One region of the Fictibacillus sp. WQ 8-8 genome, then DNA from elsewhere that is predicted to be linked to it. Evidence: riboswitches for the same ligand, from Rfam matches in the RefSeq annotation. Region 1 holds a riboswitch; each other region holds the start of a gene.
The links. A riboswitch is a leader RNA that binds a small molecule or an ion and turns the genes downstream of it on or off. The one in region 1 is predicted to bind S-adenosylmethionine.

Region 1 (7,956 bases):
CAGCTGGAGGTTTTCTTGTCTGCACAGGGCTGTATCTATTTTTGAGAACAAACAGGCCCTCACATCCTGTAAATGATCCTGCTGTTTCTCATGGTGTATAGATGCAGAAGTTGATAAAAACCGTTAAAAGAGGTACGTTTATAGAGTTAATGCAGGTTATCGTTTCAAAATAAAAATACATAGATATATGATTTGATCAGGAGGGGACTCAAGATTGGAAAATAAAAAAGCGTTGCCAATCTTATTCTTAGTCATGTTTTTAGTGATGGTTGGATTCGGAATCATTATTCCTGTCCTTCCTTTTTTTGCGGAAAAGGTCGGAGCAAATCCGGCACAGCTCGGTTTGCTGATGGCTGTTTATTCATTGATGCAGCTTCTTTTCGCCCCTATCTGGGGAAGAGTTTCTGACAGGATCGGCCGGAAACCGGTCATGCTGATCGGAATCGCCGGACTTTCTATTTCCTTCTTTTTGATGGCTGTCTCCAGCCAGCTCTGGATGCTTTTTGCGGCACGGATTATCGGCGGCCTGCTTTCATCCGCCAACATGCCAACAACGATGGCTTATGTAGCCGATATTACGACCCCGGAAAACCGGGGTAAAGGTATGGGTATCATCGGTGCAGCTGTCGGTCTTGGATTTATTTTCGGCCCGGCTATCGGCGGTGTTTTTTCCAAGACGAGCTTGAACACACCGTTTTATCTTGCTGGAATTTCATCAATTATCACGTTTTTTCTCGTTCTTTTCGTATTGAAGGAATCACTGCCTAAAGAGCTGCAGACGAATGGACCGTCTGAACCTGGATCGAGATGGAAATCTTTTACAGGAGCCGTATCCATTCTGTTCGTGCTTCAGCTGTTCATTTCCCTTTCGTTATCAGGACTTGAAGCGACTTTCGCTTATTTTGCTGCAAAAAAAGCTGGACTTGATACCAATCACCTTGGCTACATATTTATGATCATGGGGTTTGCAGGTGCTCTTGTTCAAGGAGGACTTGTCGGCAGACTGACCAAAAAATTCGGCGAAGGAAAAGTCATCCAGGCCGGCATTGTTATTTCTGCTGTCGGGTTTGGTTTGATCCTTCTAGTTCATAACTTTACGACGGCGGCCATCTATCTTTCTATTTTCGGGATTGGCAATGGTGTAATCCGCCCTAGTGTCTCTGCACTTTTAACAAAAACCTCAACATCAGGGCATGGCAGTGTAACCGGACTGCTCTCTTCCTTTGATTCTCTTGGACGGATCATCGGGCCTCCGCTTGGCGGCTGGCTGTTTTCTGTTGCAGCGGGACTTCCGTATATCTCAGGAATCATATTGTCCGTCATCGCCCTCGTCCTTTATCAGTTTTATAGTGTGCGGGCAAATGCCTCAATATCCGCGGCATAAGAAGCATAAAAGAATAGAAAAAGCGACAAGGAGAATTAAATTCTCCCTGTCGCTTTTTTTTTTGATTTTTTGCGGTGCCATTTTGGCGTGCCAGGCACCGCAATTACACAAGTGTCAAAAGGCGGTGCCTGGCACCGTACATGTAATGGTAAGCGTTTTATTTTCCTTTCTGAATAAAACCTACTACACTGAAGCTATATACTTTCGTTTATATAATAGGAGGGTCACAATGTCTGTTTATGAGTATCGAGCAAAGACGATCACGGGGGAAGAAAAATCTCTCAGGGACTACGAGGGCAAGGTGTTAATCATTGCCAACACAGCGAGTAAATGCGGTTTCACTCCTCAATATAAGGAACTTCAGGCACTTTACGACCAGTACAAGGAACAAGGTCTTGAGATCCTTGGTTTCCCTTGTAACCAGTTTGCAGGCCAGGAACCTGGGAGTGAAGAAGAAATTCAGGAGTTTTGCGAATTGAATTATGGAGTGAAATTCCCCATGTTCGCAAAGGTTGATGTAAAAGGAGACAACATTCATCCTCTCTTTGCTTTCCTGACAAAAGAAGCGCCCGGCATTTTAGGCTCAAAGGTGGTCAAATGGAATTTCACAAAGTTTCTTGTTGATCGAAATGGAAACGTTGTATCCCGCCATTCTCCTCAGACATCACCCAAAGATATGAAAAAAGAAATTGAATCGCAGCTTGCACAGCAATAAAAAGATTTTCCATAAAACGCACGCCCTGGAATACGGTCCAGAGCGTCGTTTTTTCTTTGCTCCAGGATTTAGGCTTGCCATCAAGGCATTCGTCCAGACCGAGTGGCTGATCCTTCATATACTGTATCGAGGATGTTGGAATAGTATTTTGAAGGAGGAATTTAATATGTATGCAAACGCACCGATTAATGTACCGATGAATGCTCCGCTAAACGTTCCTGTTGCAGCTTCTTACGGGTACGGTTATGGCGGCGGATGTCACGGATATGGCGGTTACGGTTACGGCGGCGGCTACGGCGGCGGCTACGGCGGCGGAAGAGGATTTGCGATTATTATCGTATTGTTTATCCTCTTGATCATCATCGGCTGTTCGTGCGGGATTGGCCATCTCGGTGGATGTGAATCCAGCAGCAGCTGCTAATTTTACTGCAGAACAAAAAGATCCAGGCGGAGGCGCCTGGATCTTTTTGTTTGGTTTTGGTTTTGGTGCCTGGCACCGTAATTACACACTTGTGTAATTGTGGTGCCTGGCACCAACCATTTTAGCAGCTTCTATTCTTCGTCTCTGTTGATCACCATTCCATCAACATGACGTTTGCTCAAGAGCCGGTCTTTTTTTCGGTTTTCCTTGGTTTCAAAAACAATATCCATATCATATCCCTCAGGATACAGCTCGGTTCTTGAAATATGGAGGGTGAGGCGAAGCTTATGGATCTTCACCTTTTCTCCTTGGACAATCACTTCGTATTCTCCTCTTTTATCTTCTTCCGAACAGATGATGCCCGCCGTTTTTAAACTGGATACATACACCCGATCCCCCACTTCGAACGTCCGGGCTTCCGGTTTTTCTTCCGTTTTCTTTTCTGCTTCTCGTATCTTGCGGTTTCTCCCTTCTTCTGCTTCTCTTCTTTTCCTTATCATTTGCGTTTGTGCTTCTACATGCAGTAAATCGAACATAGTGCTCTCTTTCTTTTCTGAAACCTCTTTGCTCGTTATTTGTTTTGCCCTTGTGATCAGCTTTTGTTCGAGACCCAGCTTCCACGCGATGGAAAAGGCCTGGCTTTCACCAGCTTCCCCAATCTTCAGCTCATAAAGCGGCTTTAGAGATTCGAGGTTAAAAGCCATCGATGCGTTCTCAAATCCTGGAGTAAGATAAGCAAAATCTTTAATCTCACTGTAATGGGTCGTGGCTAGAATGGAAGCGCCTCTCTCAAACAAGTCTTCAAGAATGGCTACAGCCAGCCCCATTCCCTCAGCAGGATCGGTTCCTGCACCAAGTTCATCGAGGATGACAAGCGTATCAGGACCGGCCTTCTGAAGGATGGAGATAATGTTCGTCATATGCGCCGAAAATGTGCTCAGCGACTGTTCAATGTTCTGATGGTCACCGATATCTGTCAGCACCTCTGAATAGATTCCAAACTCGCTCCCCTTTCCTGCAGGAATATGAAGCCCCGACTGAACCATCAGCGTCAGCAGTCCTGCCGTTTTTATGGCTACCGTCTTTCCGCCGGTATTCGGACCCGTAATAACGAGTGCTCCATAGTTTTCACCGAGTCGGAAGTTCAAAGGAACAGCATGGCTTCCGAGCAGCGGATGCCTTCCTTCATGGATAATGGTCCGTTTTTCACGATTAAGTGAAACCTCTCTGCCATCAAGAGCGATGCTGTATTTGGCTTTGGCAAAAATAAAATCATAATGAAGCATCCCTTCAATATTAACTGAGATCTCATGTTTGCAGCCTGCAACCAGACCTGTTAATCTGCCCAGCACCCTTGCTGTTTCGATGTCTTCCTCTGCCTGCAGAAGCTGAAGCTCATCCTGCAGCTTGCGGACATCTTTCGGTTCAATAAAAACGGTGGATCCGCTGGAAGAGGAATCAATGATCTGCCCATCCATGCTCCGTTTAAATTTACTTTTTACAGGAATGGCATACCTTCCGTCTCTCACCGAAATCATTGGTTCCTGAAGCATATCCCGATAGGCCGGTGACTTTAGCATATGATCCAGCTTTGCTTTGATTTTTTCCTCACAGGCAAGCATCCTCTTTCTTACTTTTTCAAGCGGCTTGCTGGCTCCGTCATCCACTCTTCCGTTACGGATACAGCGCTGAATTTCAGATTTGAGGTCTTTCAGTTCAAACAGGGAGTAAGCATAAGCAGACACAGTTGGTGCAAGAAATTCTTTGTCCTTCATATACCGCTGCAAACGCTCTACGTTTTCTGCAAGCCCGCAAATAAGCTGCAGCTGTTCAGGGCTTAAGAGAAGGCCTTTATCTGGAATCGTCATCACATGGTCGATCCCGTTCAAGTTCGCAATAGGAACGCTTGAAGACTTTCTAAGAATTGCTGCCGCTTCCGTCGTCTCTCTTAGCCAATTCTTAATGATTGTGATCTGTCCAGAGGGCATTAGCTCTAAAATTTTTCTTTTTGTACTCTCGTTTAATCCATACGCAGATAATGTTTCTGTAATTTTATTAAATTCGAGCATGTTAATTGTATGGGTGTTCAAAGGTAGTTGCCTCCTCATATTTTTTCGAATAACTAATCTATAAAACAGTTCCCCCTTTCCCGGGAACAGGGCCAGATCATGCAATAAAAAAAGGCAGAAATGGACCGCCGCCATTTCTGCCTGTTATCAATTTTCGTGTGGAAGGATACGCCTCTCCATACAGCTGTCCCCTGACTTATGGAAGCTGTAAAAAGCATAAAAAAATACGCCCAAAGAGCGCGGCATCGTTCGTTGCACAAAATACGTACACGAAAATGATAATGTTGTATGCTGACCGCTGTTCTTAACTATTGGTGGCCGCAAAAAGACATCTAGAATACAACCGCTTCAAGCACGGCCTTTTTGCTCCAACTATCCAATTCGCTTAGTTAAGAACGTGAACACTCATCCACACAACTCCCTTCCTTTTGTTACTTCCATCATATGTAAAACCCTTTCCTTTGTCAACATGATGGGTAAAAAAATCCGCAGAGAGCCGACTCTCCACGGATATTCCTGTCTTCTATTCTGCCACCGGCACCTTTTCTTTCTCTGCCCCCTTGCCGCTTTTTGACAGACGGACCGGATAGATGCTGTTCACTGGAATAAACTCATCCTCCTGTTCTAGAGGGAGCGGTCCTTCATAAAGCAGGGCAGCAAGGGAAGTATGCTGAAAACGAAGAGAAGTCCGGTCTAAAATGATTCCATGCCTTTCAATTGCTGAAACCCTTTCCTTTGTAAAATCAATTTTTTCACCGACGAGAAGGTAGGTATTCACCTCTTGTTCTTGTTTCTTAGGGCAGAGTTCTGATACAGCCGGTTTGTTTCTATATACTTCCCTAGTTTCATAGATCGATAATAAGTCTTCCACAATGGCACTTGCTGTTGCTTCTGCACCAGCTCCCGGCCCTTGCAAGGTCAAACAGCCGAGAAGGTCTGTCTGAATACGGACGGCATTGTCCACGCCTTCCACACCATACAGCGGATGATCGCTATCCACAAATACAGGCTGTACCTGGAGATCAAGTCTATCGTTTAAAAGAACGAGATGCTTCAGCCGAAGCCCCAGCTGCTCAGCCAGTTGAATCTCCTCAAGAAGCACATTTCCAATCCCCTCCACCTGCACTTCTTCCCAGGATGGCTGCACGCCATAAATCCATTTGCTCAGCACCATCGCTTTGTAAAATGCGTCCAAGCCTTCGATGTCATTTGTCGGATCCGGCTCTGCATATCCTTTTTTCTGTGCCAGTTCCAGCGCTTCTTCAAACGAGGAACCTGTCGTTCTCATGTACGAAAGAATGAAGTTGGACGTTCCATTTAAAATGGCTTCTACATGCTGAATCCGATTGATTCTTAAAAGCTCCCTCAATGTTCTCAAAATCGGTATTCCTCCGCCTACGCTCGCTTCATAGACAAAACGGACACCCTTTGCGGCAGCACGCTCTGTTAATTCTTCTCCATGCCGGGCAATCAAATCTTTATTCGCAGAAATCACATGGCATCCCGCTTCAAGTGATTGTATGATGTAAGACCGTGCAGGCTCGATTCCGCCAATCGCCTCAATGACCACATCAGGCACTTCTTCCCCGATCGCCTTCTCGAATTCGGACGTCAACGGTACCCCCTTTACGAAAGGCCTTGCTTTGGAAGAATCCTTAATCAAAATACTGGACAGCTTCAGACGATGACCCAGCAATTCTTCTAAAGCACCTTTTCTATCCATGATGGATGTATATACGCCGGATCCTACAGTCCCCAGCCCCAGCAGTGCTATTTTTAATTCTTTCAACATAATCACTCCTTCTGCAAAAGTAAATTTTTTATTAGTGGATGAATGGTATCTGTATGATGGCAAAAGAAAAAACCTCTTTCTAAAGAAGAGGTCTGCAGTCCGGCCTCCTCTTATCATCCAGGGTTCTTTCCTGCAGGTAGTAGCACCTTTTCAAGTAGAATACTTGAAGGTTGCCGGGCTTCATCGGGCCTTTCCCTCCGCCGCTCTGGATAAGAGTATTATCATGAGATTGAAACATGTTATGTAGCACTTTATTTTTTTAGTACAAAAAACCCCCTTATCACGAAGATAAGAGAGCTGTATGGTTCCGATCCGTCTCTTATCTCCCAAAGTTTTACCTTTGAAGGATTTAGCACCTTTTCAAGTAGAATACTTGAAGGTTGCCGGGCTTCATTGGGCCTTTCCCTCCGCCGCTCTTGATAAGCTTCATTAAATTAGTCTTACTCTATCACGGCAGACAGGAGAGCGTCAACCATTATTCAGATATTTCTGGAATCATTGCAGATTATTTTTGGTATGATAGAAACACATAAATAAAAGGGGTGGAAGGTTTGGGCAAGAAAATCGTATTCACAGGGGGAGGTTCCACCGGGCACGTTTCTGTTAACCTGGCTCTGATTCCTTTGTTCTTAAAAGAAGGCTGGGAAGTCAGCTATATCGGTTCAAAAGGAGGAATTGAACGGCAACTGACAGAAACCATCGAAGGCGTCCGCTATTACAGCATCTCTACTGGTAAACTAAGGCGCTATTTTGACTGGAACAATTTTAAAGATCCGTTCCGTGTCATGCAAGGAGCATTTGAAGCATTTCGGCTCATCAAGACCATAAAACCAGACGTGGTCTTTTCAAAGGGTGGTTTCGTATCCGTTCCCGTAATCCTCGGCAGCCGGATGAACAAGGTGCCAATTGTGACCCATGAATCCGATCTTAGTCCAGGGCTTGCAAACCGTCTTTCACTCCCCTTCGCTAACAAAGTGTGTACAACGTTCCCCGAAACCACTGATCATCTTCCAAGGGAAAAAACGGTATACGCGGGTGCTGTTATCCGTAAGGAGCTGCATGAAGGGATCGCAGTCAAGGGGAGAGCTTTCTGTGGTTTGACTCCTGGTAAACCGATCATCTTGATCATGGGAGGAAGTCTCGGATCAAAAAAAATAAATGAGGCCGTAAGATTAAGCCTTGACGCTCTGCTTCCCCGCTTTCAAATCATTCATCTTTGCGGAAAAGGCCAGAAGGATTCTTCCATTCTGAAAAAAGGCTACATCCAGTTCGAATATGTATCGGATGAGCTCGCAGATATCCTTGCAGCAACGGATTTTGTCATTTCAAGAGCAGGCTCTAATTCTATCTTTGAGTTTTTGTCACTGAGAAAGCCAATGCTTCTCATTCCACTCTCAAAAGAAGCAAGCCGCGGAGATCAAATTGAAAATGCCCGATCATTTGAAAAACAAGGCTATTGCGAAGTTCTGTTTGAAGAAGACCTGACTGCTGAATCCCTTATGCAAGGCATTGAGCAGCTTTATTCGAATCAGGAAGCCTATATCAGCAGAATGGAAGAAAGCCAGCTTAGTAATG
Region 2 (7,956 bases), on a different contig from region 1:
GAACGTTTTTTAGTAAAAGAAGGATATCAAGTAACAGCTGCAAGTAATGGGGAAGAGGCTTTTCAACTCTAATCCATCACTTGGGCAGCCGTTTGCTTGCTTTTAAGGGAAAATAAAAAAGCCCAGCATTACGCTGAGCTGTAAATTTAAATTATTGAAATAGTCCGGAATGCAGAACTTCATTCGCTGCAGAAACAACATTGAACAAGAAAGCTCCCCACCATACAAGACGGCCTCGGGAAGAAACTTTGCTCCATCTTGCTCCCTTGCCGTGTTCTTTGAAATAAATAAGAGCAGCAAGGGCCGTTATATTAAAGAAGATCATGCTCCAGCGGGCAACAACAAGGTAAGTCGGACTTACTAATCCACCGGCAAGCAGCAATCCATTGATTAAGAACAGCATATAGAAAAACGGAAGACTTTTCATGTCATCACTTCTCTCCAAGATGATCAAATCCTCGTTTATTCTAACACCGCAATTATGAAATTGGAATGGGTTTGCTCAATGGTTAACAATGTTGACACATTTCTTATCCGAGCGGAAGAATCAATGTTTTTTCGAAGGAACATGTATGACATCAGAAGATGAAATCATCACCATCATGCTCCCTCCATAGGTTTTGGCCCGGATCAGGATCGGCTGGTTATAACGGTTCTGAAAACGGAAATCAGGCCCGTACCAGCTTACGGTTGCATCCCTGCCTTTTGGAACATAAGGTACACTTCGGCTGTGTGAAAAACGCTGCACAATATGAAGTCCAGCCCGGTCCACGGCATTAAAAAGAGTAGAGGAGACCTGGCAGATTCCTCCGCCAACTCCCTCTGAAAGCTCTCCACGAACAATAACAGGTGCACGCATGTACCCTTTGTCCGTAGTCCGTCTGCCTACGACCCCGTTAAAGGAAAAGGTCTCTCCAGGAAACACGACTTGATTATCAATCGCTTTTGCGGCAAGTGAAATATTATGGGTCCTGGATGAATGAGAACGGTTAAAATAAGTGACATACTGAGCAAGGTGATTGGTCCTGATATTTCCAAGCAGCTCACTGTCAACCCTGGGGTGGACGGTTAATAGAGGGACTTCAAGTTTATGAGGCCCCTTGCTGAAAAAGCTGGCATAGAATTGCTCTTTAAACGCTTTTTTGTAGAGCATGGAACCATTTTCTCCAGGAGTAATTCCTCCTAAATCATTAATTCTTGCATTAAGGGGCGGACGGTAAACCTGACCTTCCAATTTTGCAGCAAACGACTCGAATTTTTCACCGTCTATGATAGGCGTACCTGGCAGCGGGACCATAAAGTCTTTTCGATCAATAATTGCGATGGTTTGGCCTTGCTGAATCAATGATATACTCTCAGGCGTATAGACAGGCTGTACGGCCAGCAGCATACCGGTTAACAATGAAAGTAACATAACAAAACAACCTCCCAAAAGATAGTATGAGGAAGGACGGCTGGATTTATGTAGTAAGCATTCACGTAAATAAAATTTAGATTTTTCAAAAAAGTTATTGACTTTCCATTGCATACCTGTTTTAATAACTATTAATCCGATGAGGATTATATGAATTAAAAACTCCATAAATTTTTTCTTATTCTGAGAGGTGGAGGGAATTGGCCCTGCGAAACCTCGGCAGCGGACTCTTTAACGAGAGAACTGTGCCAAATCCAACAAGCATCAGCTTGGACGATAAGAGAAGTAGAACGCTATTTAACTTCTTCTTACACGTCCATGAGATGTAAGAGGAAGTTTTTTATTGAGTAAAAAAATATCGTGCAGCTGATTGGTAAACCAAAGGCCGTGTCTCAACATTAGCAGACATGGCCTTTTGGTTTTCTTTTTTTCATAAACTGTTTCCGTTTGAAAGGGGGAATTTTATTCGCTGCAAATGTTCAAAACGTTTCGTCGACCGGACAACCGGAGGCTTTCCTTAAAAAGGAGGGTTCCGGTTGTTTTCTTTTTGCAAAAACGCAGGGAAGAAGGGAGATATGATATGACTTTACTGCAAATTAGTAAACTCAATCGGAGTTTTGAAACAGGAAAAGGCGTGACAAAAGCACTTGAGCAAATAGATCTCGATGTGAATCAAGGAGAATTTATTACAGTGATCGGCCCGAGCGGCTGCGGAAAAAGCACATTATTAAAAATAATTGCTGGATTGGATACAAGGCATGAGGGCTCTGTATTGCTGGATAACCAAAAAGTATCCGGGCCGAGCATTGATAAAGGGTTTATTTTTCAAGAACCCAGGCTGTTTCCCTGGCTGACCGTGGAAAAAAATATCGCGGCCAACTTGCCTGTGAAAGAAAGTGCTACACAAGAAAAAGTTCGCGAGCTGATTAAGCTGGTACGGTTGGAGGACTTTGAAAATGCCTATCCAAAAGAGCTGTCGGGAGGAATGGCACAGCGGGTATCCATCGCAAGAGCCCTGCTTAGAAATCCTAAGATTCTTCTCTTAGATGAACCATTTGGAGCGTTGGATGCCTTTACCCGGTCACATATGCAAAAGGTACTGCTCAATATCTGGCAGAAGAATCGGACGACGATGATATTTGTGACTCACGACATCGATGAGGCCATTTATCTCGCCAGCACTGTAGTGATCATGAATCCCCGGCCAGGCACAGTCAGGGAGGTCATACCGATTGAACTGCCTCATCCACGGAGAAAAACAGATCTTGCTTTCCAGGAAATACGACAGCGGGTATTGAGTGAATTTGAAAAAGTGGAGGAAAGCGAGCGAGCAGCAACCGTCCGATAACGATATAAAGGAGATGAAAAAATGAGCAATCAGACTGGGGTATTAACGAGAACGACTGTAGAACGAAAACAAAGCATCAAGGAAACAGCATCAAAAAAACAGAGGAAAAACCCATTTCTATCCCATTGGGCACGAGGATTGGCATTTCCCGTTTTTATCATCATTATTTGGGAACTGTCAGGTGCTTACGGACTTATTTCTGCCACCTTGCTGCCAAGGCCGAGTGAAATCCTTATCGCATTTAAGGACTTAATCCGTACCGGGGAATTATTCACCCATTTTAAAATCAGCTTGTTCCGGGCACTTACAGGATTTTTAATTGGCGGGGGACTTGGACTTCTGGCCGGGCTGGCAGTTGGTTTCTCGAGCAAAACAGAGCAATCGCTTGATCCTACGTTTCAGATGCTGCGGACTATTCCATCGTTAGCTGTAATTCCTTTATTCATTCTCTGGTTTGGCTTTGGCGAGCTGTCAAAAATATTGCTGATCTCAAAATCTGCGTTCTTTCCGCTTTATGTGAATGCGTTCCTAGGGATACGCGGTGTGGACTCTAAACTGTTTGATGTAGCGAAGGTGCTTGAATTCAGCAAATGGAAACAGATCACAAAACTCATTCTCCCTGCTGCACTACCAAATATTCTGCTCGGTTTACGGCTGTCATTAGGTGCGGCGTGGCTGGCTTTGGTCGCAGCTGAACTGATGGGATCGAGTGAAGGCATCGGATATCTTATCATGGATGCGAGGCAATTTTCTCAAACGTCCATCGTTTTTGTAGGCATTATCATTTTTGCGGTTTTCGGCAAAGCATCAGATTCACTGGTCCGATATTTTGAAAAGCGGCTTCTGAAATGGCGTGACAGCTATATCGGCTGATCAAAATCTTACATAACAGGAGAGGAGAAAACGGATGAAATTAACGAAGAGAAAAATAGCTGCGGGTGTATTAACACTGATTTTATTGCTTAATATGCTTTCCGGCTGCAGTGAGAAAACCACCACCGCGGAGCAGAAAGGGAATGTTACGGTCAACATCGGAGTTCAGGGAAGTACCGGTGTTCTGCCGTATGCACGTGAGAAGAAATATTTTGAAAAAGCGTTTGAGAAAGAAGGCGTAAAAGTAAAATGGAGTGAATTTGAAAGCGGCCCTCCTCACTTTGAGGCATTGGCATCTGGAAGGCTGGATTTCGGTGCAACCGGAGGAACTCCTCTTATTGCCGGACAGTCGGGCAACGTTGATTTTAAAGCGATCGCGGTAACGACGAATGGAAAAAAGGGAAATTCAATCATCATACCAAAAGGAAGCAAGATTAAAGAGTTAAAAGATTTAAAAGGAAAGAAAATTGCGGTGGCTAAAGGAAGCAGTGCCTATAACTTTCTTTATATGGCGCTTGATCAAGCAGGGTTGACTGACAAGGATATTAAAATTGTACAGTTGCAGCCAGATGAAGCTAGACCTGCACTTGATAACGGTTCCGTGGATGCCTGGTCAACATGGGAACCGTATGCCACCACAGCCATCTATCAAACGGGAGCGAAGTCATTGGCTGATGGAGAAGACCTTAATATTAATGCGCCCAGCTTTTTGGTGGCAAGGACTCAGTTCACAAAGGAACATCCTGATTTAACGGTACTGTTCCTAAAGACATATGAGAAAGTCAGACAAGAGTTTATCAACCATCCGGATGAAGTGACGGTAGATATCGCTAAAAAAGAGAAACTTGAACCGGAAATCGTCAGCACGGTCTTAAAGCGGGCCGATTTGATTCTATCTCCGACAACCAAAGAATTTGCAAAAGCTCATCAGCAACAAGCTGATTTTCTATACAAAGTAGGTGGCATCAAGAAAAAGCTGGATACTTCAAAAGTCATAGAGAACAAGTTTGTTGAGAAGGTTTTAAAGAAGCAATGACCAGACGCCAACATTTGATGGAGGGATAAACATGGGAGAAACGTCTTTGAGAGAATGGCAGCGACCCAAAGACTTTATTGCATCGATCACGAAGGAACAGCTGAACTTTGTGAATTTGACAGATCTTCAGTTCACAGGGCTTTGCAAGGAAAAATACGGAGTGAATAAAGGGTTGTACAACACGATTGAAAACTACTTTGCAAAGAAAGGAATACGCAACATTCTCTATCGGAGAGTGTACATTCTTGAATTCCTGAACGATGTCCAGAGGAGAAAAGGCAAAGAATGCCGTGAAACACACGTTACGTTCGGTTCAGGAGGGCTGGCAAAAGCGCTCCACAACTTTTTTATTAAGAACATTTAAGGGAGGATTTTATTGTGGCAGATATTGTAACCATATCAGGCAGCCCTTCTGTAACCTCAAGAACGGGAATCGTCCTTCGATATTTAAGTGAATTGTCCCAGAAAGGGGGGCTTGAAACAGAATCTTTTTCAGTACTTGATGTCCCGCCGGAAGATCTTTTTCTTGGCCATTTTCAGAGTCCTCATCTGAAAGCCATTGAGAAGAGCATAAAACAAGCAAAAGCTGTCATTATTGGAACACCTGTGTACAAGGCAGCCTATTCAGGAGTCCTTAAGTCGCTGTTGGATCTGCTGCCACAAGATATCCTCTCTGGAAAAAGTGTATTGCCCATTGCAACGGGCGGTACGATCGCCCATCTTCTGAGCATCGATTACGCGTTAAAGCCTGTTCTTTATGCCATTGGAGCAAGGAACATATTAAATGGAATTTATTTAATCGATCTGCAGCTGCAGCATAACAATGGCCGTGAAGTTGCGTTTGATCAGGAAATCGAGAAGCGGCTGATTGTATCATTAAACGAACTGATCGATGAGGTAAAGAAAGATACGTACATCAAGGACTTAGAAAAAGCGGAGCTGCAAATTGCGGGAAACATTGATGGAAAGGGGAATAAAGCATGAACGTATATTGGTTTTTGCCGACACATGGAGACAGCCGGTATTTGGGAACATCAGAAGGAGGACGGCCTATCACGCTTTCCTATCTTCGCCAGATTGCGCAGGCGGCAGATAGCCTTGGCTTTAAAGGAGCACTCCTGCCGACAGGGCACTCCTGCGAAGATGCTTGGGTTACCGCTTCTTCCTTAATTCAGGCCACCGAAAAGATGAAATTCCTCATCGCTGTACGTCCGGGTTTGATCTCTCCCTCTCTAGCGGCACGAATGGCTTCAACCTTTGACCGGCTTTCTGATGGAAGGTTATTGATTAATGTTGTGACAGGAGGAGATCCGGTAGAGCTTGCCGGTGACGGATTGCACTTATCGCATAGTGAACGCTATAAACTGACGGATGAATTTTTAACCATCTGGAGGGAGCTGCTGGCCGGAGAAGAGGTTGACTATGAGGGCAATCACCTTAAGGTAAAAAAAGGAAAAATTCTTCTTCCTTCAGAGCAAGAGCCTTATCCGCCACTGTATTTCGGAGGGTCGTCGGATGCGGCGCTTGAAGTGGCTGCCAAGCATATTGACGTTTATCTGACTTGGGGAGAGCAGCCTGAACAGGTCAGAGAAAAGATTGATAGAGTCAGAAAGCTGGCAGCTCAGCAGGGGAGAACTGTGAGCTTCGGAATCCGGCTCCATGTGATTGTCAGGGAAACAGAAGAAGAGGCTTGGGCTGCGGCTGATTCGTTAATTCAATATGTAGATGAAGAAACCATCATTGCTTCACAAAAAGTCTTTTCACGTTATGATTCAGTCGGACAGAAACGGATGGCTGCTCTTCACAACGGAAAAAGAGATTCTCTTGAGATCAGCCCAAACCTTTGGACCGGCATAGGCTTGGTGAGAGGCGGGGCTGGAACCGCACTTGTCGGTGATGCAGACACGGTTGCGGAGCGAATGAAAGAATACCAGGAAATCGGGATTGATCATTTTATCTTCTCAGGCTATCCGCATCTTGAAGAAGCATACCGAGTGGCTGAACTCCTTTTTCCTAGGCTTCCGATCTCACATAAAAATCCGGCGGCAAAGCGTTCGCTTCATTCGTTTGGCGAAGTGGTCGCCAATACGTACCTACCGCTGAAAAGCAAAGTAAAATAAAAACATTCTAGTAAACTTGCTCACTTTTTCTGACAGAAAAAAGTAGTTATTGACAAATTTAACTAGCTTAAGTAATCTATAAATGGAATTCATACAAAACCAGTCAGAATTATAAGGTTTGAGCTTAATTTACAGCAAAAACTCATAAGCATGTTTATTGAGTTTTTGCAGTACATAATGATTGGTCCAGTTAAAAATTAAATAACGGGGGTTAGGGAATGAAAAGAGGATTACTCAGTATTACTTTCCTGGTTGTTTTCTCCATGCTTCTTTCCGCATGTGCACTCAACAGCTCAGGAGATAACGAATCAAAGGACAGCAAAGCCAATACTTCTGCTGTTAAAGATGCAAAAGGCAAAAGCTATAAAGCAACCGATGTATCAGCGCTGCCTGATAAAGCAAAGGCTAGAAAAGATACATTCATTGCGGGCATTTCTGCTCCAGGCGGAGTCTTCCTGCCATACTTTTATGAGAACGGGTGGGACGGCAATGCCACTACACCAATCTTTGCACCGCTTGTTGACTTAGATAAAGACGGGAAACCAGTTCCGATCTTGGCTGAAAGCTGGGACACTTCCAAAGATCAGTTAACCTATACGTTCCATATTAGAAAGAACGCGAAATTCAGCGACGGTTCTCCGGTAACGGCTAATGACGTTGCTTTTACGCTTAAGCTTCTTCATGATCCTGCTTATAACGGCTATCAGGATATTTCTCTTGCCGCGATGAAAGGCGGAAAAGAGTATAAAGAAGGAAAAGCGAAGACCATTGAAGGCATTAAAGTCAAAGATCCACAGACGATTGAAATTACAACAGATAAAGTCAATGCTAAGGCATTGTTGATCTTAGGCGGACAGGTGCTGTCTGAGAAATACTACGGAAAAGATTACAAATACGGCAAGCTGGACTACTTGAAGGATCTGTATTCCAAACCGCTTGGAGCAGGGCCTTATGTATTCTCCAAATATGTGCCTGGCCAAGAGATTCGCTATAAAGCAAATGATATGTACTATGCAGGCAAGCCAAAAACGAAAAACCTGATCTACAAGATTATCGACAAAGCTACTTCTCTTCAGCAATTTGAAACAGGTGAACTGGATTACGCAGGATTCCCGGCTGATGATGATACCGTAGAGCAGCTGAAAAGCTTGAAGTTCGCCAACAT
Region 3 (7,956 bases), on a different contig from region 1:
CGGCTCGCAGCCGATGCTCGGATACCCCTGATCGTGAAGCGGATTGTAGGGCAGATTCTGCTTGTAGGCGTATCTCCAAATTTCCTTCCACGTCCAATGGATCAGCGGACAGATTTTCACGGATTTAAAACGTTCATCCTTATTGATGTACTGAACATTGCTCCTCCCTGCCGACTGCTCCCTCCGGAGACCCGACAGCCATGCCGGTGCTCCGTTCAGTGTTTCCTCAAGAGGGACTACCTTTCGTATATAACAGCAGAGGTTCGGTTCTCTTTTCCATAACTCGCTGCCATGCTTTTCCGCCTGTTCCAACAAGGACAGCGAAGGCTTCTTCATCTCAATCTTCATTTCCGGATATCTTTTTTTCGCCTTTTCGATCACCTCGTACGTTTCCTTGAAGTGAAGGCCTGTATCCAGGAAAACGACTCTTGCATCTGGTTTGACCTTGGATACAAGATCCACCAGGACACTGCCTTCTATTCCGAAGCTGCACGCATAAACGAGTGCATCTCCATATTGCTCATACGCCCATTTCAGTACTTCGAGTGCCCCCTTCGTTTCACTGTCTTCCGGAAACGTAAACTCCTGTTCTTTCCATGTGTCAAACTTGAGCATGTTAACCACCCCTCCAATGAAAAAGGCAGCTTTAACCATAAGCAGCCATCCTGCTATGTTAAAACCGCCTCTAGTTTTCTAGTCAGCGAATATTTATTTAAAACGTACCTTTTCGTTTTTTTCCAGCTGAATCAGCTTTCCATCCTGAACAATTAACGTGATGGACCCATACTTGATACTGTTCAGCATTTCTTTTAACTGTTCAAAAATTTCATCCTGGCTTTTACCGTTTACCACATCAGAACCTCCTCGTTTAATATGTTTTGTTAGGTTTTTTTAGGAATTAAAATGGCAATAAAAAAACCTTTCCATTTCGGAAAGACTGACGAGGTAAACATATTACCTTATCTTCCAAAATGTAATAAACATTCTGCTGGAGTTAGCACCTTGCAAAAAAATGCAGGTTGCCGGGTTTCATCGGGCCAGTTCCCTTCACCGCTCTGGATAAGTTTTTTTATTTTTTTAAATAATAACACACATTTATGCTTTCGCAAACCCTATTATTCTTATCGGATTAAAAAATATTTATTGAAATATCCGAAAATTTTATTGACAGACTTTCATTCCATTGAATATAGTAGATACTAAATTCGAAAAGAGATACACTGCTGATCGGAAAAACCGAAGGCTCTTAACTTTACTGTTAAGGGCCTTTTATTTGTTAGGAGGAGTAAAATGAAAAAACTGATCATCCTGGCCCTGATTGGACTCGTTGCACAACTGATTGACGGGTCACTCGGAATGGCTTACGGACTGACTTCGACTTCCCTGCTGCTGGCCTTTGGAATCGCTCCGGCGGTTGCTTCGGCTTCGGTTCACTTTGCAGAGGTTGTTACGACAGCCGCCTCAGGTGCATCACACATCAGGTTCGGTAATGTTGACCGTAAAATTATCTTTCGTCTCATTATTCCGGGATCCATTGGGGCATTTACCGGTGCCTGCTTTTTATCCAATCTTCCTGGCGACGCAGTAAAACCGTATATTTCCTTTTTCCTGCTGTTCCTTGGTTTCTTTATTCTGTACCGATTTTTATTTAAAAAGAACACCAAGCCTGCTGATCATGAAAAAGCGTTCAGCCGCAAGCAGCTCATCCCGCTCGGACTTGTTGCTGGCTTCTTGGATGCCACCGGAGGAGGAGGCTGGGGACCGGTAGCCACACCTGTCCTGTTAGCCAAAAACGGCACAACAACAAGAAAGGTCATCGGTTCCGTGGATACGAGCGAATTTGCTGTTGCCGTTTCTGCTACACTCGGTTTCCTCATCTCTCTCGGATGGGAGCAGGTCAACTGGATGTGGGTTATCGCCCTCATGGCGGGAGGATTAATCGCAGCACCGATCGCAGCATGGCTCGTCCGCATTATCCCTTCGCATATTTTAGGTGTGGTTGTTGGAGGATTGATTATTGTAACGAACGCCCGGACGCTTTTGCAGTCCGCTGGAATCTCCGGTACAGCACTGCAATCGGTCTATACCGTGCTGGTCGTCGTTTGGCTGGCGGCAATTTTCTTCAGCATTAGAAAAAATAAAAAACATTCTTTCTCAGCTGGACCACAAACTGAAAGCACTAATCTCCACTGACACATCACAAACAATAATTTATACCAATAAAAGCTGACTCAAATGAGTCAGCTTTTATTGTATTCTTCTATTTCTTCACTTCAATAATGAACGGATAGGTGATCACTTTCCCATTGATCTTAAACTCCGCCCACAATTTATAAAGTCCAGGTTCCTCAAATTCCGTCTCAAATTTTGTATCTTCAGGAGTGGAAGGATGAACGTGGACATATTTTTCTCCTGTATGATCTAAGACCACAACATGGCCACGTGCTCCAAGATAAGGTTCAGGTTTTGCATCACCCATGCTAAATTGCAGCGTAACAGGCTGGCCAGCTTTAAATTCTTTTGGCGTCAATGATACCTTGTGTCCATCAATTGTTTTTGAAAAGGTGGTATCTGCCTTCAATTCTGGCTGGTGAGTATGATTTCCATGGCTTCCCGCTTCAATTTTCAACGGGGCAACGGCATAAGCTTTATTTTTGGGCTTGATGTCTACAAATGCTTTGTAGGTTCCAGGCTGCAGTCTGTGCTTTACTTCAAACGAGCCTTTACTGGTCTTTTGAGGATGAAGGTGATTGTATTGTTTTAAATCTTCGCTGACCAGAATGAAGTGCATCAGCTTTTCATGATTGACCTCCAGCTCATCGAAAGGCCTGCCTTTTTGATCTTTTAACTGAATCGAAATGACACCATCCTTGTAGCTGACGGATGGCTTAACTTCACTTTTGGCCAAATCACCAGAACTATGTCCATCATGTTCTCCATGTTTATTCCCATGGTCCATGCCAGGCATTTCTGAATGACCATCTTGATGGCCGGCCTGCTCCCTCTTCCCGTCCTTGCCTTCTAAAACGTCATAAACAGCATAGCCAGCCATGATCAGAATGAGGATACCAACAGCAGACAGCACCCAGTTGCGGATGTTTTTGCTTTTCATCAAAACTCACCTCTACAGTGTTTAATTTTTTGGAGCCTAAGCGCGTTCAATACAACGGATACCGAGCTGAATGCCATAGCAGCCCCTGCGAGCCACGGAGCCAAAAACCCGCTGGCAGCGATTGGGATGCCAAGTGCATTATAAGCAAACGCCCAAAAAAGATTTTGTTTAATGTTCCGTATCGTGCGCTTGCTCATAAAAATAGCGTCAGCAATACTGTTCAGATCACCGCGGATCAAGGTAATATCAGCTGCTTCCATCGCTATATCCGCTCCTGTTCCGATTGCCATCCCGATGTCAGCTGCAGCAAGTGCTGGTGCGTCATTTATACCGTCACCTACCATTGCTGTTTTTCTGCCTTTCTGCTGAAGTTTTTTCACTTCTTCAGCCTTTCCTTCTGGCAGCACTTCTGCAATAACCTGCTCGATGCCAGCCTGATCGGCAATCGCTTTTGCGGTCCTTGTGTTGTCTCCGGTAATCATCCATACATCAATGTTCATCGCATTTAAACGGCTGATGGCTTCCTTGGATGTTTCTTTTATCGTATCGGCCACAGCAACCATCCCGCTGTACTCTCCATCTATAGCTGCGAGCATCACCGTCTTGCCCTGCTCTTCCAGCTCTTCCATTTTTTCAAGAATAGCCTGCAGTGGTATATCATGATCATTCAACAGCTTTCTTGTACCTATAAGTACTCTTTTTCCATCGACCACAGCCTGGATACCGTGTCCGGGTATGGCTTCAAATCTGCTGGAGGAAAGAGGCATGAGGTCCCGTTCCGTCATTCCCTCAACAATTGCCTGGGCGAGAGGATGTTCTGAATTTTTCTCAGCGCTACCAGCAAGAACTAACAGCTCCTGCTCAGAAAGCCCTGAAGCAGGCAATATATCTGTTAAAACCGGTCTTCCGTTCGTGACTGTTCCTGTTTTATCTAAAATAATGGTATCGATCAGGTGTGTATTTTCTAGATGCTCCCCGCCTTTGAAAAGAATGCCGAACTCAGCTGAACGTCCCGATCCGGCCATGATCGATGTCGGGGTTGCCAGACCGAGCGCACATGGGCAGGCGATGACAAGAACGGCAATCAGTTTTTCAAGAGCTCCTGAAAAATCTCCGGGTACAAGCCAGAAAAACCAAATGAGAAAGGTTACAACAGCCAAACCGACGACAATCGGAACAAAAATCCCAGAAATTCTGTCTGCTAAGCGCTGAATCGGTGCTTTTGAGCCCTGTGCTTCTTCCACCACTTTAATGATTTGGGATAACACTGTATCTCTTCCAACCTTCGTTGCCTTGATTTTCAAAAAACCATTACGATTGATCGTTGCTCCAATGACCGTGTCTCCTGATGCTTTATCAACTGGGACACTTTCCCCTGTCAGCATGGATTCATCGACAGCAGAATAGCCTCCAACAACCTCTCCGTCAACCGGGATTTTTTCACCTGGTTTGACTGAAACAACATCTCCTGCTACAACTTCTTCCAATGGCAGTTCCAGCTCTTCTCCGTTACGGATTACAAGCGCTGTTTTTGCCTGAAGTCCCATCAGTTTTTTTATGGCCTCAGAAGATCTTCCTTTTGCCCTCGCTTCAAACAATTTACCGAGTAAAATCAAGGTGATGAGGACAGCCGAAGTCTCAAAGTAGAGTTCAGGCATGTTATTGCCATTGGCTGCTGCCTGTATGGTCAAATAAAGGCTGTAAAAATAAGCGGCGGATGTACCCAATGCAACGAGTACATCCATATTTGCACTTTTATTTTTCAATGCTTTATATGCACCTGTATAAAATTGTTTCCCTACAATCAATTGAACGGGCGTTGCCAAAGCGAGCTGAACCCATGGATTCATGAACATATCAGGCAGATAGATAAAGGAAGTGAACGAAAAATGGCTGGCCATGGCCCATAAAAGTGGCAAAGAAAGAATAAGTGAAAACAGGAACTTGCCGGTTTGGTTCTGAATTTCCTTTTCTCTGAGATCAGCAGCCTTATTTCCGTCTGTCTCTTTCAAACTTGCCCCATATCCAAGGTCTTCTACTTTTTTAATCATTTCAGAAACAGATATCTCAGAAGGCTGGTAACTGACCGTGGCTGTTTCCAGCGCTAAGTTCACATTCGCATCCAGTATGCCATTCAGTTTCTTTAACCCTTTTTCAATTCGAGCAGAACAAGCAGAACAGGTCATTCCGCTTATATTGAATTCCACTTTATCTCCCGCAATATCATAGCCGAGATCTTTGATTTTCTGTTGAAAATCTTTCGGCCCTGCTAATTCAGGATCATAAACCACTGTTGATTTTTCCAGAGCAAAATTCACGTTTGCATCAGAAACACCATCCATTTTTTTAAGGCCTTTTTCAATTCTCAATGCACAGGCAGCGCAAGTCATGCCAGAAATCGGGATACTCATTTCTTTTGATTTATCACTCATAAGAATACCCTCCTATACCCTTATAGGGTATATTCATTTCCAAAAGAGAACGTGCTGTTTAAGCACGGTCCATTTTGGTCCTTTCAATTAGGCAATATCGTATCCTTGTTCATCAATGGTTTCTTTAATTTCTTCAAGATTAACTTTTGTGGAATCAAACTCTACTTCAACGGTACCTTCCTCCAGCTGTACTTTAACATGATGAACACCGTTTAATTTCCCTACGCTTCCTTCTACAGCATTGACGCAATGTCCGCAAGACATTCCTTTTACATTCAGCATGATTTTCTCCATCACTATACCTCCCTGATGTATGATTTATTTCATTAATTTTTTCACAGTTACCAAGAGCTCATCGATCACTTCCAGCTCGCCCTCCTGGATTCTTTCCACAACACAGCTTCTCATATGTCCTTCAAGAAGCAGTTTCCCGACACTATTTAGCGCTGACTGAATGGCTGATAATTGGGTAAGAACATCATCACAGTACGTATCACGTTCAATCATACCCTTTACCCCCCGAATCTGTCCTTCAATACGATTTAAACGGGTCACCAGGTTGCTTTTCATTTTATCAGAATGGTGGCTTTTTCTTTCTGTTGAACAGTGTGATTCATGTTCTTGAATTTCCAAATCAACCAGCCTCCTTTTCCCTTTCATATTACCATACCCCCCTACCCTATGTAAAGAAGTAAAGAACAGAGTAAAATAATTTCTCATTTACTCTTCCCCGTTTTTTGTATGTATACTCTTATTTCAGCAAAAAGTCCAAAATAAGAGTGCTCTTACCTTAACTGCACGATTTACCAAAGGTTTTCCAGGTTGCGATTTTTCTTGCATAGCGAAGCAATTCCTTTTTCAATCTTCTGATCTCTAGCTCTGAGGTATTCATTTCCTGCTGAAGAGTTGACCATTCCTCTTCACTGACCACTAAAAGCCCTTTGCTGTGCAGCATTTGTACCGCTGCATCACCAATGAGATTTGCCGCTTGATTAGCAGAACTGCGTTCCATCCTGTCCACCCCTTTTCAAGATGTTCCTGTATACAACATATTCTGCGCTTTATTGTCATTATCCTTTCTTTAAAACCAAACAATATTTTCCAAAACAAAAAAAGGAGATCACAACTTTTGATCTCCCTTTTTCCTGTTAATCAATCATTCAAGGCATTTCGTGCAAACATGGAAATCACAGCATCATCCATCGGCGGATTATGAAGACCTGCGCGCACATCGCGATAGTACCTTTGCATGGGATTATCCTGAAACAGACTGTGTGCTCCAACGATTCTCATCGCCAGATCCACCACCTCGTTTGCACTGTTTGTCGCTGAATATTTTACCGCAGCCAGTGCATTTCCGATAGACTGGCGTTTTTCAGGATACCTTTCCCATTGTTCAATGACTCCGTACATGAGCTGTCTTGCTTTTAACAGCTCCAAATCCATCAATCCTATTTTTCTTTGCACTTCAGGAACTTCACTTATTGGTCCTTTCAAGCTGTTAGGCCTATAATTTTTTGCAAAGGAAACCGCATAATCGCGGGCAGCTCTGGCGATTCCGATATAACATGCCGGGATGTGAAGAAGCCAGGCTTTTGGAAGCTGCTGATTATTCTCCTGATCGGCCGTTTCTACAAGATCATTCCGTTCAACGGCCACATCTTTTAAAACCAGGTCATCGCTCCGAGTTCCCCGCATGCCCAGCGTGTTCCATTTATCTTCAATGGAAACACCCGGAAGTTTATGTGACACGAGAAATGAAGATACTTGGTCTGAATCTTTGACCGAAGCTGACACAATGGAATAGTCAAGAGCAGGAGCCATGGAAGTAAAGGACTTTCTTCCGTTTAAGATCCATTGATCCCCTTTTTGTTCGGCAATCGTCTGAGGTTTCCCGCCTCGAGTCGGACTTCCTGTTGCCGGTTCAGTGGAAGCACGGTTGATCAAACTTCGAGAATGCACAATGCGTTTGCAGAGCTTCTCAAAGACTGTAGGATCCCATGGTTTTCTCTCAGACAAGTCCATAACCACACCAAGATGCCATCCTATTGATAATGCCGTAGAACCGTCTCCGCGGGCGATTTGTTCCTGAAACAGGATATAGTCATAAAGGCTGATCTCCTGTCCTCCGTATTCTTTAGGGACGGTCAAGGATAAGTAACCGGATTCCCCCAATTCCTTGAAATTCTCAAATGGAAAAGTGCCTTGCTGGTCATGTTCGGGAGCGCGCTCTGCAAATCTCTCACTAAGCTCATGTAATTTCTTCATCCAGCGAGCCTGAAATTCAGTATGGATAAATTCCATTTTGTCTCACCAACTGCCTTTTAATAGTATAGTTTTTGTGTAGAAAAGCTCTGTTTTATTATATTTACCCTACTTCGTTTATGTACACTTCGCAACTTTCATGCTTTG
Region 4 (7,956 bases), on a different contig from region 1:
CACCTGTCATACGAGCATACACAAACAGCTGTCCTTTATGGTGAATCTCATGATCAATTAAACTTTCAATCCAATACTTCCCTGGCGCCTCATACCCGAAAATATCAATTTTCTTGCTCAAATGAACACTTTCCAGAACAGAAAAATCCCTTTTTGATTTCTGAGTGAACTCCTGAACGATCTCCCGCACCTCATCCATCGTTTGAAACTCACGCGGTGTGGCAGGCGATACAAACTGCCCGTTTTTAATCGTTTCCAAAAACATTTCTGTGGAACCTGCGATATGAACCGCCAGCTCTCCCATTGAAAAACCATCTTTCCACGGTTTAAAAAACACATGCTCCGGCCCTATCTGATCCAGCAGATCGTGCAGTACAGTCCTGTGTTTGAGCCAATTTTGATAGTATTCTTCCACCATTTTTTATCGCTCCTATCTCAAATTTCCAATATAAACTAATTCGATGTTCCTCGTCTTTACCCTTTATTAAAGAACACAAAAAAATCCAGCACTTTTCTGCTGGATTATGGCCGGGGTGATCCGTTGATTCCCTGAGGAAAGGTGAAGACATTATAGGGATCATATTTTTTATTTACTTTTCTTAATCGCGGTGCTTTCCATCCGAAATACTCTTTTTCATAATGCCTTAAGTGGCTGTATAGAAAGTTGACAAAAGAACCTTTTGTCAGGGATTTTACATAAGGAAATCTTTTCTTCAGCCACTGTGTGTTCTCTTCGGCAAATGCCGGATCGGTCCAGACTGTTTGAATTCCCATAATATAATCAGCTTGCCGATAAAAGAATGCCGTTTCAAAAGGATTGATCTGGCTGGCCCTTCCTCCTAAAGCATATACCGTAATAGCTGCGTAAATTGACCCCTCAGCCCGTTTGCTGATCAGCCCGACAATATTTCGGATCTCTTTTTCACTGTATTTCCTGTACACAAATCTTCCCGTAGATTTAAAACGCTCATACTCTGGATAGGTCGCTTCTACCGCTCTTACCGCCTCTAAAAAGGACAATTGTGTAACGAACAGCTGGATCTCCCCATTGTTTAGCAGCGGTTCCATTACCTCAGCTGCTTCCTCAGGGGGACCGTAGAAAAAGCCGCATCCGTAGATCGCCATCCCTTCCTCCAAAGAGTTATAAATGCTTGCATTAACGGTCATTCTCTCGTCCAAATCCTCCAGCCAATATTGCCAGGCGTTCAGAAAGGTTTCCTGCATTTTTGCATCCGCTTTTGGCGCATAGATTTCGACGAAAGAAACTTTATCTACTTTTTCAGGAAGGGAAAATGTCATGGAAACAACGATACCAAAGTTTCCTCCTCCGGCACCCCGGCAAGCCCAGAACAAATCTCCATTGACGTATTGATTTGCTTTCAATATTCTTCCTGTATAATCCACAAGTTCGAGTTCAATCATGCTGTCACACCCAAGCCCAAAATACCGGCTGGAAAAACTGCCGTGCTTCTTCGTATAAAGGGCTAAAACGGGTAACGACTTCGCCCGTCAGCCCTTTAAGATTGAGTCTTTTCATTTGACTATCCTCTATCCATACATAGTGGAGAAAAAAACTCCCTATCATAACGTATGTTGAGAAAGGACAAACAGTCATTTTTTTTATAAATTTATAAAAACGGGGCTGCCCAGAAAGTCGAAAATTGACCTTCAGGCAGCCCCTTTTTGGCTTGAAAAATCTTCAATGAAAAGTTAATTGAAGTGGAAGATGCGAGACTCCTGCGGGACTAGCGTGACAGGTGAGACTCCCGCCGGTGCTTGCACCAAGAGGCTCACCGCACGCCCCGCGGAAAGCGAGCAGCCTGGAACGGAAATCAACAGCTTACAGACTTCTTGGACAGCCCCTTTCCTGTTTATTTTTTTTGTTTATAATAGGTTAACGCCAGTGCAAATGCGAGAACCGCTCCCTTCACAATGTCCATGGAATAATAAGGAACAGACATCATGACGAGGCCGTTCTGCAGAATACCGATCAATACAGCGCCGATCAGGGTTCCAAAAGCATTGGGTTTGCCTGCACCAAACACCGAAAAACCAATAAAAGCCGCAGCCACAGCATCCATTAAATATGGAGTGCCTGCATTGATTTCAGCAGTCATCACTCTTGATGCCAAAACAATGCCGCCGATCGAAGCAAAAAGAGCGGACAGCAGATAGGCCGCTACCTTATATTTGTTTACCGGGATGCCTGAAAGCCTTGCTGCTTCTTCATTCCCGCCGATGACATACATGTACCGGCCGTGCTTTGTGTAATTGAGAAGAACATGGACGAGAACGACTGCCGCTGCCATGATCACGATGATCCAAGGGACTTGTCCTATTTTCTCGAACGCTGCACTGATCTTGCCCGTCGCAAACGTTCCATCAGGCATGACCATGTTTTGCGAGATGGTCGCCCCTTTCGTGTACGTGAGTGCAATCCCCTGGATGATAAACATGGTGGCAAGCGTCAGGAGCATATCCGGTATTTTCACTTTAACAATCATCACGGAGTTAATGATGCCTACAATCAGAGCGGCAGCGAGGGCGGAAAGAATCGCTACTACCGTGTTCTGGGAGAACCAGACAAACATTGAGATCGCAATGGCATTCGAAAGAGAGGCCACAGATCCGACAGAAAGGTCAAATCCGTTGACGGACAGTGATATCGTAATGCCGATCGCAATGATGGTAACGATGGAGATCGACCGTAAAATGTTCATCAGGTTATGTCCCTGCACAAAGGATGGATTGGCCGCAGTGAACACACCAATTAAGACCAGAATGGTTAAGATCGTTCCATATTTATAAAAAAAGTCGAACAGCTCAAATTTCTTTTTTGGAGAAACTTGGGCCGGTATTGGTTTTGAAAGCTCCATCTACCTTCCTCCTGTTGAATAGAATAATAGCTCTTCTTCCGTCGCTGCTGAGGTTTCGAGCTCTTTCACACTGCGTCCGTCATACAGCACGTAAAGACGGTTCGTGATACCTAAGATCTCTGTAAACTCTGAGGACGCATAAAGGATGGCTTTGCCCCGTTTTGCCAGCGCGGAGATCAGTTCAAAAATGTCCTTCTTAGCACCTACATCTACACCCTTCGTCGGCTCATCAAAAATATAAACATCGGCATCTGCGATGAGCCATTTGCCGATCGCAATCTTTTGCTGATTTCCCCCGGAAAGATTTTGAACCTTCGTTTTCTCAGATGGCGTCTTAATGCCTAAGGTTTGAATGATTTCAACAGCCTTTTGTTTTTCCGCCCGGCGATCCAGAAAACTTAGTACCTTGGAGAACTGTCCAAGATTGGCGGCTGTTAGATTAGCAGCAACCGATTCCGCGACCAGAATCCCCTCTTTTCTCCGTTCTTCCGGAACGAGAGCCAGGCCATGCTTTACCGCCTGATGCGGGTTTTTCAGCTTCAGTTTCTTCCCCTTGAGAAGAACAGCGCCTGCTGTAATTTTTGTACAGCCGAACAGGATTTTGCACAGCTCTGTTTTTCCTGCTCCTACAAGTCCCGCGATTCCGATAATTTCACCAGCACGGACCGTTAAGTTCAAATCCTTGATCTTCTCGGCGTCAGAAAGCCCTTTTACCTCAAGAACAGTTTCTCCCACTTTTCCGTTCAAGGCAGGAAACTGCTCATCCAGCGCCTTGCCGAGCATCTGCTCGATGATCCGGTTGATTGAAGTTTCCGAAATAGATTCTTTTATGACTAACTCACCGTTCCTCATCACCGTAATGTCATCACAGATTTCAAAGATTTCCGGCAGCCGGTGAGAAATGAATATGATGCCTACATTTTTAGACTTCAGGTTTCTGACAATCCGGAACAGTTCGTTTGTTTCTGAATGGCTTAACGGCGCAGTCGGTTCATCCAAAATTAGAAAACGGCACTGTGCTGAAACCGCTCGGGCGATGAGAACCATCTGCTTTTGAGCAAGTGTAAGCTCACTGACCAGCTTTTTGGAAGAGACGTTGATGTTCATCTCTTCTAAAATTTGCGATGCCTTCTTATGCAGCTGTTTCCATCTTACAAGCTGCTTTTTACTCATCTCGTTGACCAGATCATGCAGCAGAATATTTTCACCAACGGTTAAATACGGGATCAGCGCGGTGTCAACCTCTTGATGGACGATTTGAATTCCTTCGTCCAGGGCATCTCTCGGCGAAGTGATGGCCGCTTTTTTTCCGTCCAAATGAATCTCGCCCGTGTAATGATTGTAGGCTCCCGACAGAATCTTCATAAGGGTCGATTTCCCAGCCCCGTTCGCTCCGATCAGCGCATGAACCCGGCTGGTTTCACTGGCAAAGCTCACACGATTCAACGCTTTTACACCCGGAAACTCAATACTTATATCCTTCATCTCCAACAGAGCCATCTGCTTCTCCCCTTCCCTCAAAGCAAACACTCTCTTAACTTTAGGCTGTTTTCGCAATCTTTATTGCTCTTGGGAGGAGTTGATTTCCGTTCCAGGCTGCTCGCTTTCCGTGGGGCGTGCGCTGAACCCCTCGGCTCAAGCACCTTCGGGTTTCACCTGTCACGCTAGTCCCACAGGAGTCTCGCACCTTACACTCCAATCAACCTGTCGATGAAGAATCAATACAAAAACCATCACAAAGCAACAATCTTTTAGAAAAGAGCCTAACTTTAAAAAGAGAGTGTGCGTTTTCATTTTGCATAAATAAAACTGCATTTTGATTAGCTTTCTTACATACATCACATACTGATGTGTGCAAGAGACCCTCAAATCTTTTACTTTACATTCATGGAATGGGACTGCTGGTGTAGTATGAGCCAGCAATTGTAAAATTGAATAGCCGAAAATTGAACTCAAGAAAGAGCTCACTTTTTCTTGTGCGGTTCAATTTATTAGGCTATTCAAGTCCCATTCTTCTTCCTGAGAGTTTCAGTTATTTTTGGTAATGATCCTTAAGTGTCTTCATCCAATCTTCCTCAAACGCATCAGACTGGCCCCAGCCTTTAATTTCCTTGGACAGGTTGACCATGTTCACACCCTCGTTTGATTTTTGAAGATCCTTTTGTGAAACGAGAGAAGCTTTCAAATCATATTTTTGTGGTGTTTTTTCACCCGCAAGCTTTTTAGCAAGAATTCTCATATCCACTGCCCCAATTAGCTTAGGATCAACAGCAGCCGTGTACTTCCAAGGACTTTCTTTTTGCTGGATTTCTTGAAGGTCTGCATTGGAGACGTCAATTCCGTAAATTTTGATTTCGTTGCGTCCCGCTTCTTTAATCGCACGTGCAGCCCCGATCGCAAAGGCATCCCATGTGGCAAAAATGGCATCAATCTCGCCTTTTTTATGTTTGTTCAGCATGGCCGTCACCGCATTTTGCGTCTGGACCGACGTATCTGCAGAAGCAACGCCAAAGCGTTCTACTTCCTTGATTCCCGGGTTATTCTTCAATGTTTCTTTATAGACGGCGTTGCGTCGCACCATCGGCGGGAACCCGTCTACCCAAAGATAAACGATGTTGGCCTTCCCTTTGTTCTCTTTAACGAGCTGATCGAGAGCCAGCTTGGCAAGGGCTTCATCGTCCTGAGACGTAAGTGTGACACCGCCTACTTTCGCGAGGTTCGGATTGGAATCAAACGTCACCACGTTCTTTCCTTTTTCCCGAAGCTTCTTAATATCGTTTATGGTAGCCGCATCATCACCGTGAGAGATGATAAAACCGTCGTAATTCTCATCAGCCGCCTGGGCAATCGCATCATGGAACTTGGCGGTATCACCGTTTGCTGTGTAGGTATCAACGGTAAAACCAAGTGCCTCTCCTTCCGCTTTAGCACCTGCTAAAAATTGGGCTGTATGATCATCACCGCCGATTTTACGGATAACCTTGATTCGGGCTCCCTGCCCTTTGGCAAACCGCTTCGGTACGTTATCGAACGAAACCTTTTCATGTTTGCCAGCTGATGAAGCGGTATTGCTTTCGGATGAACAGCCCGTTAATAAAAGTGATAAAGCCACCGCGGAGATTGCCGCGCTTTTAATGAATCGTTTCATTTCCCCAACTCCCTTTTTTGTATATCTCTCTTCTCAAGGGGGCACGGAACCAGCGAAATAAGCCCCACCACGTAAAAAAACCTCTCTGGAAAAAGAGAGGTTTCATCGCATATGTATAACGGATTCGTCCTCTCTTATCTCTCAAAACAGACATGCTGTTTTGCTGGAATTAGCACCAATTCCATTACGGAACGGTTGCTGGGCGTCATAGGGCCAGTCCCTCTGCCACTCTTGATAAGAGAATGAATATTTAATTTTTAGAAAATATAGTTATTACTTTAATCTGCGAAAGGGAGAAAGTCAATGGTTTTTTTATCATATAAAAAACCTCTCCACAACGAGAGGTTAATCCACCAGGCTTATCCTCGGATATCCCCGCCAAAGATCACAACGTTCTGCACCTCCGCACCAAACTCCCGGCCATTCCACTTCAGGGTAGTCTGGACATAGCCAAGGCGGTCAGCGTTATATCGGCCGGCGATGTTTTGGTAAGCCAGCAGTTCATACACGCCATTTCGGTCAAAGTCCACCGGGTAAAGACCGCTTAAAGATGAGACAAATCCTTGTATGGGAGCCTTTAATTTTCCATTCGGGTAGTAAATCTCAGACAAGTATTCCTTGTCCTTCGTACTCAAATCGATGATAAATTTTTGCTTCAGGTTGTAGCTGTTCACCTGTGCTTTATATTGGTCCAGATAAAAAACCCTGTACTTCCATTGGTCACTGAATACACCAGAGTCAAAAAGCGGCCCGAACTGCCCTCCTCTGTAGGAAAATACATAGGCGGTGATCATGCCTCCGCTGCCTCCTGTATCCATGACCACCATGATGTCTTCTACCTTGTCACCTGTAAAATCACCGAGAAAAAGGGTTGGATTGTATCCTGAATTTTCTTTAATAGGGATCTGCGTGTACTGGTTGGTCCTGCCGTCCTGAACGACGGCCGCAATGTTCACCCAGTATGGACTATCCGCTGTTTTTTCAGCAGTAAGATACACCGTATCCAGCGAACCGTCTCCGATGACATTCCCTCTTTTCATATCGACTACCTGCCGCTGTCTGTACATGTCGCATCCCTGCCTTCCCCAGTTTCAATAAAACAGTATATGCACCTAAGCCCTGTTTTGGTTTTTATTCAGATCTCGTGATACACTACAAAAAAAGACCGGACAAGCAGGTGCATTCGTGGATATTAAACAATTACAGTATTTTATTGAAGTGGCAAAATATAACAGCTTTACACGGGCGGCTGATGCCCTTTTCATCACCCAGCCAACCATCAGCAAAATGATCAAGAATCTGGAGGATGAGCTTGGGGTTGTCCTTTTTGACCGCTCACGAAAGGGACTGACACTTACGGATGCCGGACAGACCATATTTGACCAGGCCAAGCTGGTCGATAAAGCATTCAACAACCTGGAGATGGAGCTGGACAACCTGCTCGGATTAAAAAAAGGGCATATTCGGATTGGGCTTCCTCCGATTTTTGATCCCCGTCTTTTTCCAAAATTGATCGGCAGTTTTCATGACAGATATCCCCACATTACCTTCGAGCTTATGGAAGACGGATCAAAAAAAATCGAAGAAGAAGTGGCCAGCCTTCAACTGGATATCGGGGTTGTCGTGCTCCCGACAAACACCGATATGTTTCAGTATTTTGCTTTTATGGAAGAGGACTTGCGGCTCATCATCCATCCTGACCATCCGCTTGCTGTCCGGGACGAAATAAATTTAGCTGAGCTAAGAGAGGAATCATTTATCCTTTTTAACAAAGATTTCGTCCTCCATGACCGCATCATCTCCTCCTGCAATCAGGCTGGCTTCAGTCCGCACATTACGTCAGAAAGCTCACAATGGTCCTTTATCGAGGAGATGGTCGTGTGTAAATTAGGGGTCTCCCTGCTGCCCGAGAGCATCTGCCGGCATCTGACG

Region 2: linked by a shared signal. The riboswitch ahead of M1K46_RS18920 (ABC transporter ATP-binding protein) and the one ahead of M1K46_RS14630 (homoserine dehydrogenase) in region 1 are both predicted to bind S-adenosylmethionine.
Region 3: linked by a shared signal. The riboswitch ahead of M1K46_RS00615 (YezD family protein) and the one ahead of M1K46_RS14630 (homoserine dehydrogenase) in region 1 are both predicted to bind S-adenosylmethionine.
Region 4: linked by a shared signal. The riboswitch ahead of M1K46_RS18245 (sugar ABC transporter substrate-binding protein) and the one ahead of M1K46_RS14630 (homoserine dehydrogenase) in region 1 are both predicted to bind S-adenosylmethionine.

What each region holds. Positions count from the first base shown of each region.
Region 1 is NZ_JAMXKG010000006.1:80,811-88,766, forward strand. It holds gene M1K46_RS14605 (DMT family transporter) at 1-101, shown strand, start outside; gene M1K46_RS14610 (MFS transporter) at 215-1,384, shown strand; gene M1K46_RS14615 (glutathione peroxidase) at 1,614-2,099, shown strand; gene yjcZ (sporulation protein YjcZ) at 2,296-2,520, shown strand; gene M1K46_RS14625 (endonuclease MutS2) at 2,652-4,610, opposite strand; gene M1K46_RS14630 (homoserine dehydrogenase) at 5,113-6,378, opposite strand; SAM riboswitch class I at 6,489-6,597, opposite strand; SAM riboswitch class I at 6,698-6,807, opposite strand; gene M1K46_RS14635 (undecaprenyldiphospho-muramoylpentapeptide beta-N-acetylglucosaminyltransferase) at 6,933-7,956, shown strand, end outside.
Region 2 is NZ_JAMXKG010000009.1:94,191-102,146, reverse strand. It holds partial or broken gene M1K46_RS18935 (DNA-binding response regulator) at 1-57, shown strand, start outside; gene M1K46_RS18930 (hypothetical protein) at 152-445, opposite strand; gene M1K46_RS18925 (VanW family protein) at 548-1,414, opposite strand; SAM riboswitch class I at 1,590-1,697, shown strand; gene M1K46_RS18920 (ABC transporter ATP-binding protein) at 1,995-2,762, shown strand; gene M1K46_RS18915 (ABC transporter permease) at 2,784-3,635, shown strand; gene M1K46_RS18910 (aliphatic sulfonate ABC transporter substrate-binding protein) at 3,670-4,671, shown strand; gene M1K46_RS18905 (hypothetical protein) at 4,703-5,035, shown strand; gene ssuE (NADPH-dependent FMN reductase) at 5,050-5,655, shown strand; gene ssuD (FMNH2-dependent alkanesulfonate monooxygenase) at 5,652-6,791, shown strand; gene M1K46_RS18890 (ABC transporter substrate-binding protein) at 7,010-7,956, shown strand, end outside.
Region 3 is NZ_JAMXKG010000001.1:123,290-131,245, forward strand. It holds gene M1K46_RS00610 (phosphoadenylyl-sulfate reductase) at 1-615, opposite strand, end outside; gene M1K46_RS00615 (YezD family protein) at 709-825, opposite strand; SAM riboswitch class I at 957-1,066, opposite strand; gene M1K46_RS00620 (sulfite exporter TauE/SafE family protein) at 1,291-2,193, shown strand; gene M1K46_RS00625 (hypothetical protein) at 2,261-3,112, opposite strand; gene M1K46_RS00630 (heavy metal translocating P-type ATPase) at 3,112-5,544, opposite strand; gene copZ (copper chaperone CopZ) at 5,632-5,838, opposite strand; gene M1K46_RS00640 (metal-sensitive transcriptional regulator) at 5,863-6,204, opposite strand; gene M1K46_RS00645 (hypothetical protein) at 6,335-6,556, opposite strand; gene M1K46_RS00650 (acyl-CoA dehydrogenase family protein) at 6,697-7,848, opposite strand.
Region 4 is NZ_JAMXKG010000008.1:168,110-176,065, forward strand. It holds gene M1K46_RS18225 (DinB family protein) at 1-418, opposite strand, end outside; gene M1K46_RS18230 (BBE domain-containing protein) at 523-1,422, opposite strand; gene M1K46_RS18235 (ABC transporter permease) at 1,872-2,876, opposite strand; gene M1K46_RS18240 (sugar ABC transporter ATP-binding protein) at 2,877-4,376, opposite strand; gene M1K46_RS18245 (sugar ABC transporter substrate-binding protein) at 4,909-6,024, opposite strand; SAM riboswitch class I at 6,156-6,265, opposite strand; gene M1K46_RS18250 (hypothetical protein) at 6,384-7,091, opposite strand; gene cidR (cidABC operon transcriptional activator CidR) at 7,210-7,956, shown strand, end outside.